DNA from 2 places in the Serratia surfactantfaciens genome. Region 1 is predicted to be linked to the other one. Evidence: predicted binding sites of a transcription regulator. Region 1 holds the regulator's gene; the other holds the start of a gene.
The links. The regulator CRP, encoded in region 1, controls carbon source genes, mostly activating them, when cyclic AMP is high. The targets are predictions, from matches to a motif close to ATGTGANNNNNNTCACAT.
Positions count from the first base shown of each region.

Region 2: the regulator CRP is predicted to act here: its motif matches at 3,144-3,161, upstream of yrbN (protein YrbN).

Region 1 is NZ_CP016948.1:4,098,987-4,104,926, reverse strand. It holds gene argD (bifunctional acetylornithine/succinyldiaminopimelate transaminase) at 1-229, shown strand, start outside; gene ATE40_RS19270 (YccS/YhfK family putative transporter) at 270-2,348, opposite strand; gene crp (cAMP-activated global transcriptional regulator CRP) at 2,398-3,030, opposite strand; gene ATE40_RS19260 (OsmC family protein) at 3,413-3,820, shown strand; gene ATE40_RS19255 (phosphoribulokinase) at 3,859-4,728, opposite strand; gene ATE40_RS19250 (YheU family protein) at 4,880-5,113, opposite strand; gene ATE40_RS19245 (hydrolase) at 5,110-5,940, opposite strand, start outside.
Region 2 is NZ_CP016948.1:4,900,634-4,906,573, forward strand. It holds gene pnp (polyribonucleotide nucleotidyltransferase) at 1-2,038, shown strand, start outside; gene nlpI (lipoprotein NlpI) at 2,167-3,051, shown strand; gene yrbN (protein YrbN) at 3,174-3,248, shown strand; gene ATE40_RS22895 (DEAD/DEAH family ATP-dependent RNA helicase) at 3,238-5,160, shown strand; gene yedE (selenium metabolism membrane protein YedE/FdhT) at 5,307-5,940, shown strand, end outside.

The sequences.
Region 1 (5,940 bases):
TTTCACCGCCATTCGCGGTATGGGGTTGCTGATTGGCGCCGAACTGACGCCGCATTATCACGGCAGAGCGCGTGACTTCCTCACCGCCGCCGCTGTGCGTGGGCTGATGATCCTCAACGCCGGGCCGAACGTGATTCGTTTCGCGCCGTCGCTGGTGGTGGAGCTGCAGGATATCGAAGCCGGCATGGCGCTGTTCGAGCTGGCGGTGCAGGACGTGATCAACGCCTGAAGCCCGTGCGGCGAATAACGGGGCGCGGCATGCCGCGCCCTTATTGATCGCGCAGTTTGCGTTTGAGCCAGATGCCGTGGTGCGGGCGCTGGCGCCAGGCCAGCGACGAAATGGTATGCATCACGCTCAGGTGCGACAGGATGCGCCGCAGATGGCGCTCCATCTCGGTGACGGGCATGTCCGGATGCAAGTCCGGCGGCTGCATGATGCCGCTGTTGTCGCTGCTCGGGCCATCGTATTCCAGCCGCTGCTGGCAGCTTTGCAGCGCGATTTCACAGGTTTGCAGATACTCTTCCGCCAGCTTCGGCGTCAGCATGTAGTGCTCGCGCGCCAGAATGGTCATGGCGTTCAGGTGCTCGACGATGAACTGGCTGTGAGTGACCCACAGCCGCATGTCAGCCAGATAGTTCGAGGCGAATCCCGGTTCCTGCATCGCCTGATTGAGCGCTGTGAACAGCGCATTGTGCGCCTGGTTGACCTGCATGCGGGCGTAGGCCAGCGAGGCGGCGTCCGGCTCGGGTTGCTTCAGCATCAGCCGCAGCGCGGCCTGATCGTTCTCCAGCGCCTGATGGGCATTTTTGCGCAGCAGCCCGCTTTGCCACTGCGGCCACAGCCAAATGGTGCCGCCGAACGCCAGCACGCAGCCGATCAGCGTATCGATCAGGCGCGGCACCAGAAAATGCGAGCCGTTCAGCGCCAGCAGCTGCAGGGTGTAAACCGCCGTGACCGTAAAGCCGATCACCGATAGCCCGTAATTCTTGCGCGAAACCAGGTAGGCCAGCAGCGTGATCACCAGCATGATGCTCAGCGTTTCCCCTTCCGGCAACTGCAGCTGCAGCAGACCCGCCGCCAGCAACAGTCCGGCGATCGTGCCCAGCGCACGGTGCTGAATGCGCACCCGGGTGGCGTTATAGCCGTTTTGACTCACCAGCATGATAGTGAGCAGGATCCAGTAAGGCTTCGGCAGGTTGAATACCGCCCCCAGGCTGCTGCCGACCGCCAGCGTTACCCCCAGCCGCGCGGCGTTGCGCAGGGCGGTGGATTTGAACGACAGGTAGCTGGCCAACGCCGGCCAAAACGGCAGGCGGTGCTGGCTGGGCATCAAATCGCGGCGGTACAGCGGGTGCTGGGTGCGCAGCAGGCGGGCGATGCGGCTGAAATGGTAGTAGCAAAACTGGCCGACCGGGTTGTCGGGATGCTGCGCCGCCATTTTTTCCAGCGCCGCCAGCTCGTGCGTCATGGAAAAGCGCTTCGAATGTTGATGGTAGAGAATATCGTGCGCCACCACGCGCAGCCGGCCGGCGATCACCTGGGCGTTGCGGCGAATGATCGCTTCGGCCTGGCTCTGCTCCATCAGCTTCTGCACTTCTTCCGGCAGATGCAGGCTGACGGTGATGTGCTCCTGCAGGTCCATCGCCACCTGAAAGGCGCGCTGCAGGCGCTTTTGATCGAGGTTGTTGGCGTGCGGCAGGAAATTAAGCTGTTGGTACAGTAGGCTGATCAGATCCATCACCTTTTGCTGGCGCACCAGCAGCGGCGGCAGCGCGGTTTGCGGGTCGGTGTGTTGGGTCAGCAGCGAATACTTGGCTTCGAAGTAGTCCGCCAGTTCCAGATAAAGCTGGCTCAACGTCTCGCGCATCGGCTGCTCTTTCCACAGTTTGAACCAGAACCAGGTGAATAAGCCGTACCAGGCGGTGCCGATGACGTACAACAACGGCGCCTGCCAGATTGGTACCGTGCCAGCCATGCTGAGAGCGAAGATGGCGGCCACCAGCGCCGCCGGCAACAGCCGGGCGTGCAGCGGGCTGATTTCGCCGGTGACGCCGAGCAACAGCGCCAGACCCAGCATCAGCGCCGGCAGCGGCAGATGCCACAGCAGGGCCTGTTGCAGCAGCAGGCTGCTGAGGGCGAACAGCGCACCGCCGACGATCAGCCGTTTAAAGAAGCGCTTATGCGGCGTGTCGAGACCGGCGATATTGCAGCAGGCGGGCACCAGAGAGAACATCAGGCCGAGCTGCAGCTGGCCGATCAGCAGGCCGAACAGCACCGGCAGGCACAACACCAGCGTTTGTCGCAGTGCGTAATTGACTTCCGGGTGGTAGATCAGACGACGCCACATGGCAGCGAGCAGATAAAAAACGGCGCAGATTGCGCCGTTTTTTCAGGGATTAACGGGTGCCGTAGACGACAATGGTTTTGCCGTGGGCGGAAATCAGGTTTTGGTCTTCCAGCATTTTCAGAATACGGCCAACGGTTTCGCGCGAGCAGCCGACGATCTGGCCGATTTCCTGACGGGTGATTTTGATCTGCATGCCGTCCGGGTGAGTCATGGCGTCGGGTTGCTTCGCCAGATTCAGCAAGGTTTGCGCGATGCGGCCGGTAACGTCCAGGAAGGCGAGGTTGCCCACTTTTTCGGAAGTGACCTGCAGGCGGCTCGCCATTTGGGCGGACAGACGCATCAGGATGTCCGGGTTCACCTGGATCAGCTGGCGGAATTTCTTGTAGGAAATTTCGGCCACTTCACAGGCGGTTTTCGCGCGAACCCAGGCGCTGCGCTCCTGGCCCTCTTCGAACAATCCGAGCTCGCCGATGAAATCCCCCTGGTTGAGGTAGGACAAGATCATCTCTTTACCTTCTTCATCCTTGATCAGCACCGCGACGGAGCCTTTCACGATGTAGTAAAGCGTTTCGGCCTTTTCACCTTGGTGAATCAGCGTACTCTTCGATGGATATTTGTGGATATGGCAATGAGACAGGAACCATTCGAGAGTAGGGTCTGTTTGCGGTTTGCCGAGAACCATTCGCTGTTATCCTCTGTTGTTATCGCTGCCTTGTGTCACAGGGGTCAGAGTTCCCTGTAAAACCCGCCTGTAGCCGCTGTTATGAGCGAGGGCTACCGGCAAGTTTTGAGGCGTGTCATAAAAATACGCTGTCGCTCTAGCATATTAACTTGCCGTAAGCGCTGCAAGCTACATTCTGTTAACATACCGGTAAAGGAGCCTTTCTCTGGGCGTTTCCCTGAAATGCAGTGTCCCGGAAAGATTTATTGCGGCTCTGTTTGTAGCACAGAGTAAGGCGGGTGTCTCGTGTTGTCTCGCTTCAGCATGATTAGCATCAGGTTACGTTGCCTGTTTCTATGCGAAAGCGTACTCTGATTTTAAGAAATCAACCGGAGTGACCAGAATGCAGGCAAGAGTTAAATGGGTGGAAGGGTTAACGTTTTTGGGTGAATCGGCCTCCGGCCATCAGGTACTGATGGACGGCAACGCCGGCGATAAAGCGCCCAGCCCGATGGAGATGGTGCTGATGTCGGTAGGCGGCTGCAGCGCGATCGACGTGGTGTCCATCCTGCAAAAAGGGCGCAATGACGTGCGCGATTGCGAGGTGAAGCTGACCTCCGAGCGCCGCGAAGAAGCCCCGCGGCTGTTCACCCATATCAACCTGCACTTCATCGTCACCGGTCAGGATCTGACCGACAAGATCGTAGAGCGAGCGGTGAACCTGTCGGCGGAGAAATACTGCTCGGTGGCGCTGATGCTCAACAAAGCCGCCACGGTGACCCACAGCTTCGAGATCCGCCAGCCGGCGTAATCGAGACGGAGCGCGGCCAGCCGCCGCGCTCAACGCGCTTATTCGATCTTCTTGCCTTCCAGCAGCCGCTGCACCAGCGGCGCCATGATCAGCTCCATCGCCAACCCCATCTTGCCGCCCGGCACCACCAGCGTATTGATGTGCGAAATAAACGATCCTTGCAGCATCGCCAGCAAATAGGGGAAGTCTATCTGATCCAGCCCGCGGAAGTGGATCACCACGAAGCTTTCATCCAGTGACGGAATGGCCTTGGCAGCGAACGGGTTGGAGGTGTCCACCGTCGGAACGCGCTGGAAGTTGATGTGGGTGCGCGAGAACTGCGGCGTGATGTAGTTGATGTAGTCTTCCATCGAACGCACCACCGAATCCATTACCGCTTCGCGGGAGTGGCCGCGCTCGCCGGTATCGCGGATCAGCTTCTGGATCCATTCCAGGTTGACGATCGGCACCACGCCGACCAGCAGATCGACATGTTTGGCCACGTCATGGTGCTCGGTGACTACGCCGCCGTGCAGCCCCTCGTAGAACAGCACGTCGGTCGGCGCCGGCAGTGGCTCCCACGGGGTGAAGGTGCCCGGCACCTGATTGTATGGCACCGCTTCGTCGTAGGTATGCAGATACTTGCGCGAACGGCCGGTGCCGTTCTTGCCGTAGTCGATAAAGCTTTGTTGCAGCAGGCCGAAGTCGTTGGCCTCGGGGCCGAAATAGCTGATGTGTCTGCCCAGATCGCGCGCCTTGCGGATCGCCGCGTCCATCTCCGGCCGGGTGTAGCGGTGGAAACTGTCGCCCTCCAGCTCGGCGGCGCGAATGTTGAGCTGCTGGAAGATTTTGCGGAACGCCACGCTGGTGGTGGTGGTGCCGGCGCCGCTGGAACCGGTCACCGCGATAACGGGATGTTTGGCAGACATGGTGGTTGTCACTCCGTGTTGAATGCGCCGGCGTCAGGGGATTATTGTGGCTCTTGTTGACGCTCTCTATGTCAGGAAAAAATGGTGCGCGCTGGTTTGCAATGCCCCATTGTTACCTGATTTTTTCCGTCAGTCATAGAACCGAACGCCACTAAATTTCTTCCTGCCCGGCGCGGAACTGGCCGCGCGGCATGATGTTGACGCTCTCGTGCAGTTCCGACCACACCAGCACCACGTCGCCGTTTTTCAGCTGGCGGCGCACGTCCTCCACCTTCTGCTCCAGCGAGCGCTCGTGCTCGCCATAATCGGTGCCTTCGCGCAGTACAAAGGATTCGATCAGGCTATTCAGGGTATCGGTTGTCAGCTCTTGCCAGGGAATGATCACGTCGGGATGTCCAGATAAGGGGAAAGCCAGGCCGGAATGCGATGCTCCAGCCACATGTGCGGTTTTTTCAGCGTGCCGCCGACGAAGCCGACGTGGCCGCCGTACTCGGTCAACTGGTATTCGATATTGCGCGGCAGGCCGGCGACGTCGGGGATCACCTCATGGGTCATGAAGGGATCGTCCTTCGCATGGATGATCAGCAGCGGCGTCTGGACAGCCGGCAACAGCGGCAGAGCGCTGCAGCGGCGATAATAGTCGATAGCGTCGCTGAAGCCGTGAATGCGCGAGGTGATGGCGTCGTCGAATTCGCGGATGCGCCGCAGGCCGTTAAGCTGTGACAGCTTGAGCGGCAGGGTGTCCGGGTAGTGCAACAACTTACGGGTGGCGTTTTGTTTCAACTGTCCCAGCAGGTAGCGCTGATAAACGCGAGAGAAGCCTTGCTCCATGCGATAGGCGCAGGGCTCCAGCATCAGCGGCGCCGAGACCACCACCGCCGCCTGCAGCAGGCTGTCGGCGCCTTGCTGCGCCAGATAGCAGGCCAGCATGTTGCCGCCGAGCGAAACGCCTACTGCCGCGGTCGGCACCTCGCCGTAGCTGTCGCGCAGCCAGCGCAGGAAGAAGCGCGCGTCTTCGGTTTCACCGGAGTGGTAGATGCGCTGCTTGCGGTTGGGCACGCCGCTGCAGCCGCGAAAGTGCATCACCACGCCGAGCCAGCCGCGCTCGCGCCAGGCGTTGAGCAGGCCGTGCGCGTAGGGGCTGTAGAAGCTGCCTTCCAGGCCATGAAACAGCACCGCGCGCGGTTTGTCGCGCGCCTGCGCCGGATCCTC
Region 2 (5,940 bases), 800 kb from region 1:
CACCGCCGCCGTTATGGTGAGCATGGATGACACCGCCGTCTTCGTTACCGTTGTTGGCCAGAAAAAAGCCAAGCCGGGCCAGAGCTTCTTCCCGCTGACCGTTAACTACCAAGAGCGTACCTACGCCGCTGGTCGTATCCCGGGCAGCTTCTTCCGTCGCGAAGGCCGTCCGAGCGAAGGCGAGACCCTGACTTCCCGTCTGATTGACCGTCCGATCCGTCCACTGTTCCCGGACAACTTCCTGAACGAAGTTCAGGTGATCGCGACCGTGGTTTCCGTTAACCCGCAGGTGAACCCGGACATCGTTGCGATGATCGGTGCCTCTGCCGCCCTGAGCCTGTCCGGTATTCCGTTCAACGGCCCAATCGGCGCAGCGCGCGTAGGTTACATCAACGATCAGTACGTGCTGAACCCGACGACCGACGAGCTGAAAGAAAGCCGTCTGGACCTGGTGGTTGCTGGTACTGCCGGTGCGGTGCTGATGGTTGAATCCGAAGCGGACGTGCTGAGCGAAGATCAGATGCTGGGTGCCGTGGTATTCGGCCACGACCAGCAGCAAGTGGTTATCGAGAACATCAACGCTCTGGTTGCCGAAGCCGGCAAACCGAAGTGGGATTGGCAGGCGCCTGCGGTCAACGAAGCGCTGCACGCGCGCGTGGCTGAACTGGCCGAAGCTCGCCTGGGCGACGCTTACCACATCACCGAAAAACAAGAGCGTTACGCTCAGGTTGACGCGATCAAAGACAGCGTAGTTGAAACCCTGCTGGCGCAGGACGAAACGCTGGACGCCGGCGAAATCCAGGACATCCTGGGCAACGTCGAGAAGAACGTGGTGCGCAGCCGCGTACTGCGTGGCGAGCCGCGTATCGACGGCCGTGAAAAAGACATGATCCGTGGCCTGGACGTGCGCACCGGCGTACTGCCGCGCACCCACGGTTCCGCGCTGTTCACCCGTGGCGAAACTCAGGCGCTGGTTACCGCGACCCTGGGCACCGCGCGCGACGCCCAGAACCTGGACGAGCTGATGGGCGAGAAGACCGACAGCTTCCTGTTCCACTACAACTTCCCTCCGTACTCCGTAGGCGAAACCGGCATGGTCGGTTCTCCTAAGCGTCGTGAAATCGGTCACGGTCGCCTGGCGAAACGCGGCGTATTGGCTATGATGCCTAAACCGGAAGATTTCCCGTACACGGTTCGCGTGGTGTCTGAAATCACCGAATCCAACGGTTCTTCTTCCATGGCTTCCGTGTGCGGCGCGTCTCTGGCGCTGATGGACGCCGGTGTGCCAATCAAGGCCGCCGTTGCGGGTATCGCGATGGGCCTGGTGAAAGAAGCCGATAACTTTGTGGTTCTGTCCGACATTCTGGGTGACGAAGATCACCTGGGCGACATGGACTTCAAAGTGGCCGGTAGCCGCGACGGTATCACCGCGCTGCAGATGGACATCAAAATCGAAGGCATCACCCGCGAAATCATGCAGGTGGCTCTGAACCAGGCCAAGGGCGCGCGTCTGCACATCCTGGGCGTAATGGAACAGGCTATCAGCACCCCACGCGGCGATATCTCCGAATTCGCACCGCGTATTCATACTATCCGCATCAACCCGGATAAGATTAAAGACGTGATCGGTAAGGGCGGTTCCGTTATCCGCGCGCTGACCGAAGAGACTGGCACTACCATCGAAATTGAAGATGATGGTACAGTTAAAATCGCAGCGACCGACGGTGAGAAGGCGAAATTCGCTATCCGTCGTATCGAAGAGATCACGGCAGAGATCGAAGTGGGCCGTATTTACCAGGGTAAAGTGACCCGTATCGTTGATTTCGGCGCGTTCGTCGCTATCGGCGGTGGTAAAGAAGGTCTGGTGCACATTTCTCAGATCGCCGACAAGCGCGTCGAGAAAGTGACCGACTATCTGCAGATGGGTCAGGAAGTGCCGGTTAAGGTACTGGAAGTTGACCGTCAGGGCCGCGTGCGTCTGAGCATCAAAGAAGCGATGGCGCCGGAAGCAGGTTCACCTGCGCCTGAAGCAGAATAACTGTATAGATAGTTTTACAGCTCCCCGCCATGGGGTTGGGAGCTGTTCGTATCGCGCGGGTAGGATGCCCGCGTTTTAGCAAACGGAGGACAGGACGTTCATCCAATGTTTGTCTTCGGGAGTGGGAAATGAAGCCTTTCTTGCGCTGGTGTTACGTTGCGACAGCACTCATGCTGGCAGGATGCAGCAACCATGATTGGCGTAAAGACGAAGTTTTGGCAATCCCGTTGCAGCCAACGTTGCAGCAGGAAGTGATCCTGGCGCGCATGGAACAAATTCTTGCCAGCCGGGCACTGACGGATGACGAACGCGCACAGCTTTTATATGAGCGCGGTGTGCTGTATGATAGCCTCGGGTTACGTGCATTAGCGCGCAATGATTTCTCGCAGGCGCTGGCGATACGTCCCGACATGCCGGAAGTTTTCAACTACCTGGGCATTTACTTAACGCAGGCAGGCAATTTTGATGCTGCCTATGAAGCGTTTGATTCTGTACTAGAGCTTGATCCAACTTACAATTACGCGCGTTTAAACCGGGGCATCGCACTGTATTATGGCGGCCGCTTCCCGTTGGCGCAGGATGATCTGCAGGCGTTTTATCAAGACGACCCAAACGATCCCTTCCGTTCGTTATGGCTGTATCTGGTGGAGCGAGAAATCGATCCCAAGAAGGCCGAGGTAGCGCTTCAGCAGCGCTATGACAAAGCGGACAGAGGGCAATGGGGATGGAATATTGTCGAATTCTACCTGGGCAAGATCAGCGAAAAAACGCTGATGGAACGCCTCAAGGCAGATGCAACGGATAACACTTCGCTCGCTGAGCATCTCAGTGAAACTGACTTCTATTTGGGTAAACACTACCTGAGTCTGGGGGACAAGGACTCCGCTTCGGCGCTGTTCAAACTGACGGTGTCTAACAACGTTCACAACTTCGTTGAGCACCGCTATGCATTGTTGGAATTGGCGCTTTTGGGCCAAGAGCAAGACGACCTATCGGAATCGGACCAGCAATAGCTGACGAACACCTATCAGCCTGATGGACATTGGTTTTTAACCAAAGTTATCGCCTTAACGGGCGAGGGCTTTTTTGTTCGTTTTATAATCTAATTTGAGCCGGTTCACACTTTTCAATGAAAATGACTGAAAATTTTCTCGACGAGTTATGTAGACTGGCTGCCATTATTAATGAGGCACGTGTACATGACGACTGAGTTTGAAACCTCTTTTGCTGATCTGGGGCTGTCTGCTCCAATCATTTCCGCCCTGAACGATCTGGGCTATGAAAAACCATCTCCGATCCAGGCTGAGTGTATTCCTCACCTGTTGAACGGCCGCGACGTGCTGGGCATGGCACAGACCGGTAGTGGTAAAACCGCAGCGTTCTCGCTGCCGCTGCTGCACAACCTGCAGGCAGACCTGAAAGCACCTCAGATCCTGGTGCTGGCACCGACCCGCGAACTGGCGGTTCAGGTTGCTGAAGCGATGACCGATTTCTCCAAACACATGAACGGCGTCAACGTGGTAGCCCTGTACGGCGGCCAGCGTTACGACGTGCAGCTGCGCGCTCTGCGCCAGGGCCCGCAAATCGTTGTGGGTACCCCAGGCCGTCTGCTGGACCACCTGAAACGCGGCACCCTGAACCTCTCTAACCTGAGCGGCCTGGTGCTGGATGAAGCCGACGAAATGCTGCGCATGGGCTTTATCGAAGACGTAGAAACCATCATGGCTGAGATCCCGGCTGAACATCAGACCGCGCTGTTCTCCGCCACCATGCCGGAAGCGATCCGTCGCATCACCCGCCGCTTCATGAAAGAGCCGCAGGAAGTGCGCATCCAGTCCAGCGTGACCACCCGTCCGGACATCAGCCAGAGCTACTGGTCGGTCTACGGCATGCGTAAAAACGAAGCGCTGGTGCGTTTCCTGGAAGCCGAAGACTTTGACGCGGCGATCATCTTCGTTCGTACCAAGAATGCGACCCTGGAAGTGGCCGAAGCGCTGGAGCGCAGCGGTTACAGCAGCGCCGCGCTGAACGGCGACATGAACCAGGCGCTGCGTGAGCAGACTCTGGAGCGTCTGAAAGACGGTCGTCTGGATATCCTGATCGCGACCGACGTTGCGGCCCGTGGCCTGGACGTTGAGCGCATCAGCCTGGTTGTCAACTACGACATCCCGATGGACTCCGAGTCTTACGTTCACCGTATCGGCCGTACCGGTCGTGCGGGCCGCGCCGGCCGCGCGCTGCTGTTCGTGGAAAACCGCGAACGCCGCCTGCTGCGCAACATCGAACGCACCATGAAGCTGACCATCCCTGAAGTAGAGCTGCCAAACGCAGAACTGCTGGGCGAGCGTCGTCTGGCCAAGTTCGCCGCGAAAGTTCAGCAGCAGCTGGAAAGCAGCGATCTGGACCTGTACCGCGCACTGCTGACCAAACTGCAGCCGGAAGAAGAGCTGGATATGGAAACTCTGGCCGCAGCGCTGCTGAAAATGGCACAGGGCGAACGTCCGCTGATCCTGCCGCCGGATCCGGTCTTCAAGCCGCGTCAGCGCCGCGAGTTCAACGACCGTGACGATCGTCGCGGTGATCGTGGCGACCGTCGTGACAGCCGTGATGGCGATCGTCCGCGTCGCGAACGTCGTGACGTTGGCGAGATGCAGCTGTACCGCATCGAAGTGGGCCGTGACGATGGCGTTGAAGTTCGTCACATCGTTGGCGCCATCGCTAACGAAGGCGACATCAGCAGCCGTTACATCGGTAACATCAAGCTGTTCGCTTCCCACTCCACCATCGAGCTGCCAAAAGGCATGCCGGGCGAGATCCTGAATCACTTCACTCGCACTCGCATCCTGAACAAGCCGATGAACATGCAGCTGCTGGGCGATGCACAGCCGTTCGAACGTCGCGAGCGTCGTGACGGTGGCAACGGTGGCGAGCGTCGCGGCAACGGTCGTCCGTTCAACGGCGAACGTCGCGAAGGCGGCCCGCGTCGCTCCTTCGGCGAACGTCGTGAAGGCGGTAACGGCGGCGAGCGTCGTGGCGGTAACTACAACCGTGACGGCAAGCCGGCGCCACGCCGTGATGACGGCGCACCGGCAGCACCACGTCGTCGTTTCGGCGACGCGTAATCGCTGATTCGCCGTTCGCGGTGAAGCGCTCTGAAAAACCAGCCTGCGGGCTGGTTTTTTTATGCCTGAAAGTTGCCGTCAAACGCCCCTGAATGGCGTATCATTCATAAGGTTTTTTCTTACGGATGATATGCACGGGAGATGCCATGAGTTGGCAGCAGTTTAAATCTCAATACCTGGTGCGCTTTTGGGCGCCGCTGCCGGCGGTGATCGCCGCCGGGATCCTTTCTACCTACTACTTCGGCATGACCGGCACCTTCTGGGCGGTGACCGGCGAGTTCACCCGCTGGGGCGGCCATGTGCTGCAGTGGTTCGGCCTGCACCCCGAGCAGTGGGGCTATTTCAAGGTCATCGGCCTGCAGGGCACGCCGCTGGAGCGCATCGACGGGCGGATGATCATCGGCATGTTCGCCGGCTGTATCGCCGCCGCGCTATGGGCCAACAACATCAAACTGCGTCAGCCGCAGCACCGCATTCGCATCGTGCAGGCGCTGCTGGGCGGCATCATCGCCGGTTTCGGCGCACGCCTGGCGATGGGCTGCAACCTGGCGGCGTTTTTCACCGGCATTCCGCAGTTCTCGTTGCACGCCTGGTTCTTCGCGCTGGCGACCGCCGCCGGCTCCTACTTCGGCGCCAAATTTACGCTGCTGCCGATGTTCCGCATTCCGATCAAGTTGCAAAAGGTGAAGGCCGCCGCGCCGCTGACGCAGAAGCCTGAGCAGGCGCGTCGCCGTTTCCGGCTGGGCATGGCGATCTTCGGCCTGGCGGTGGCCTGGTCGC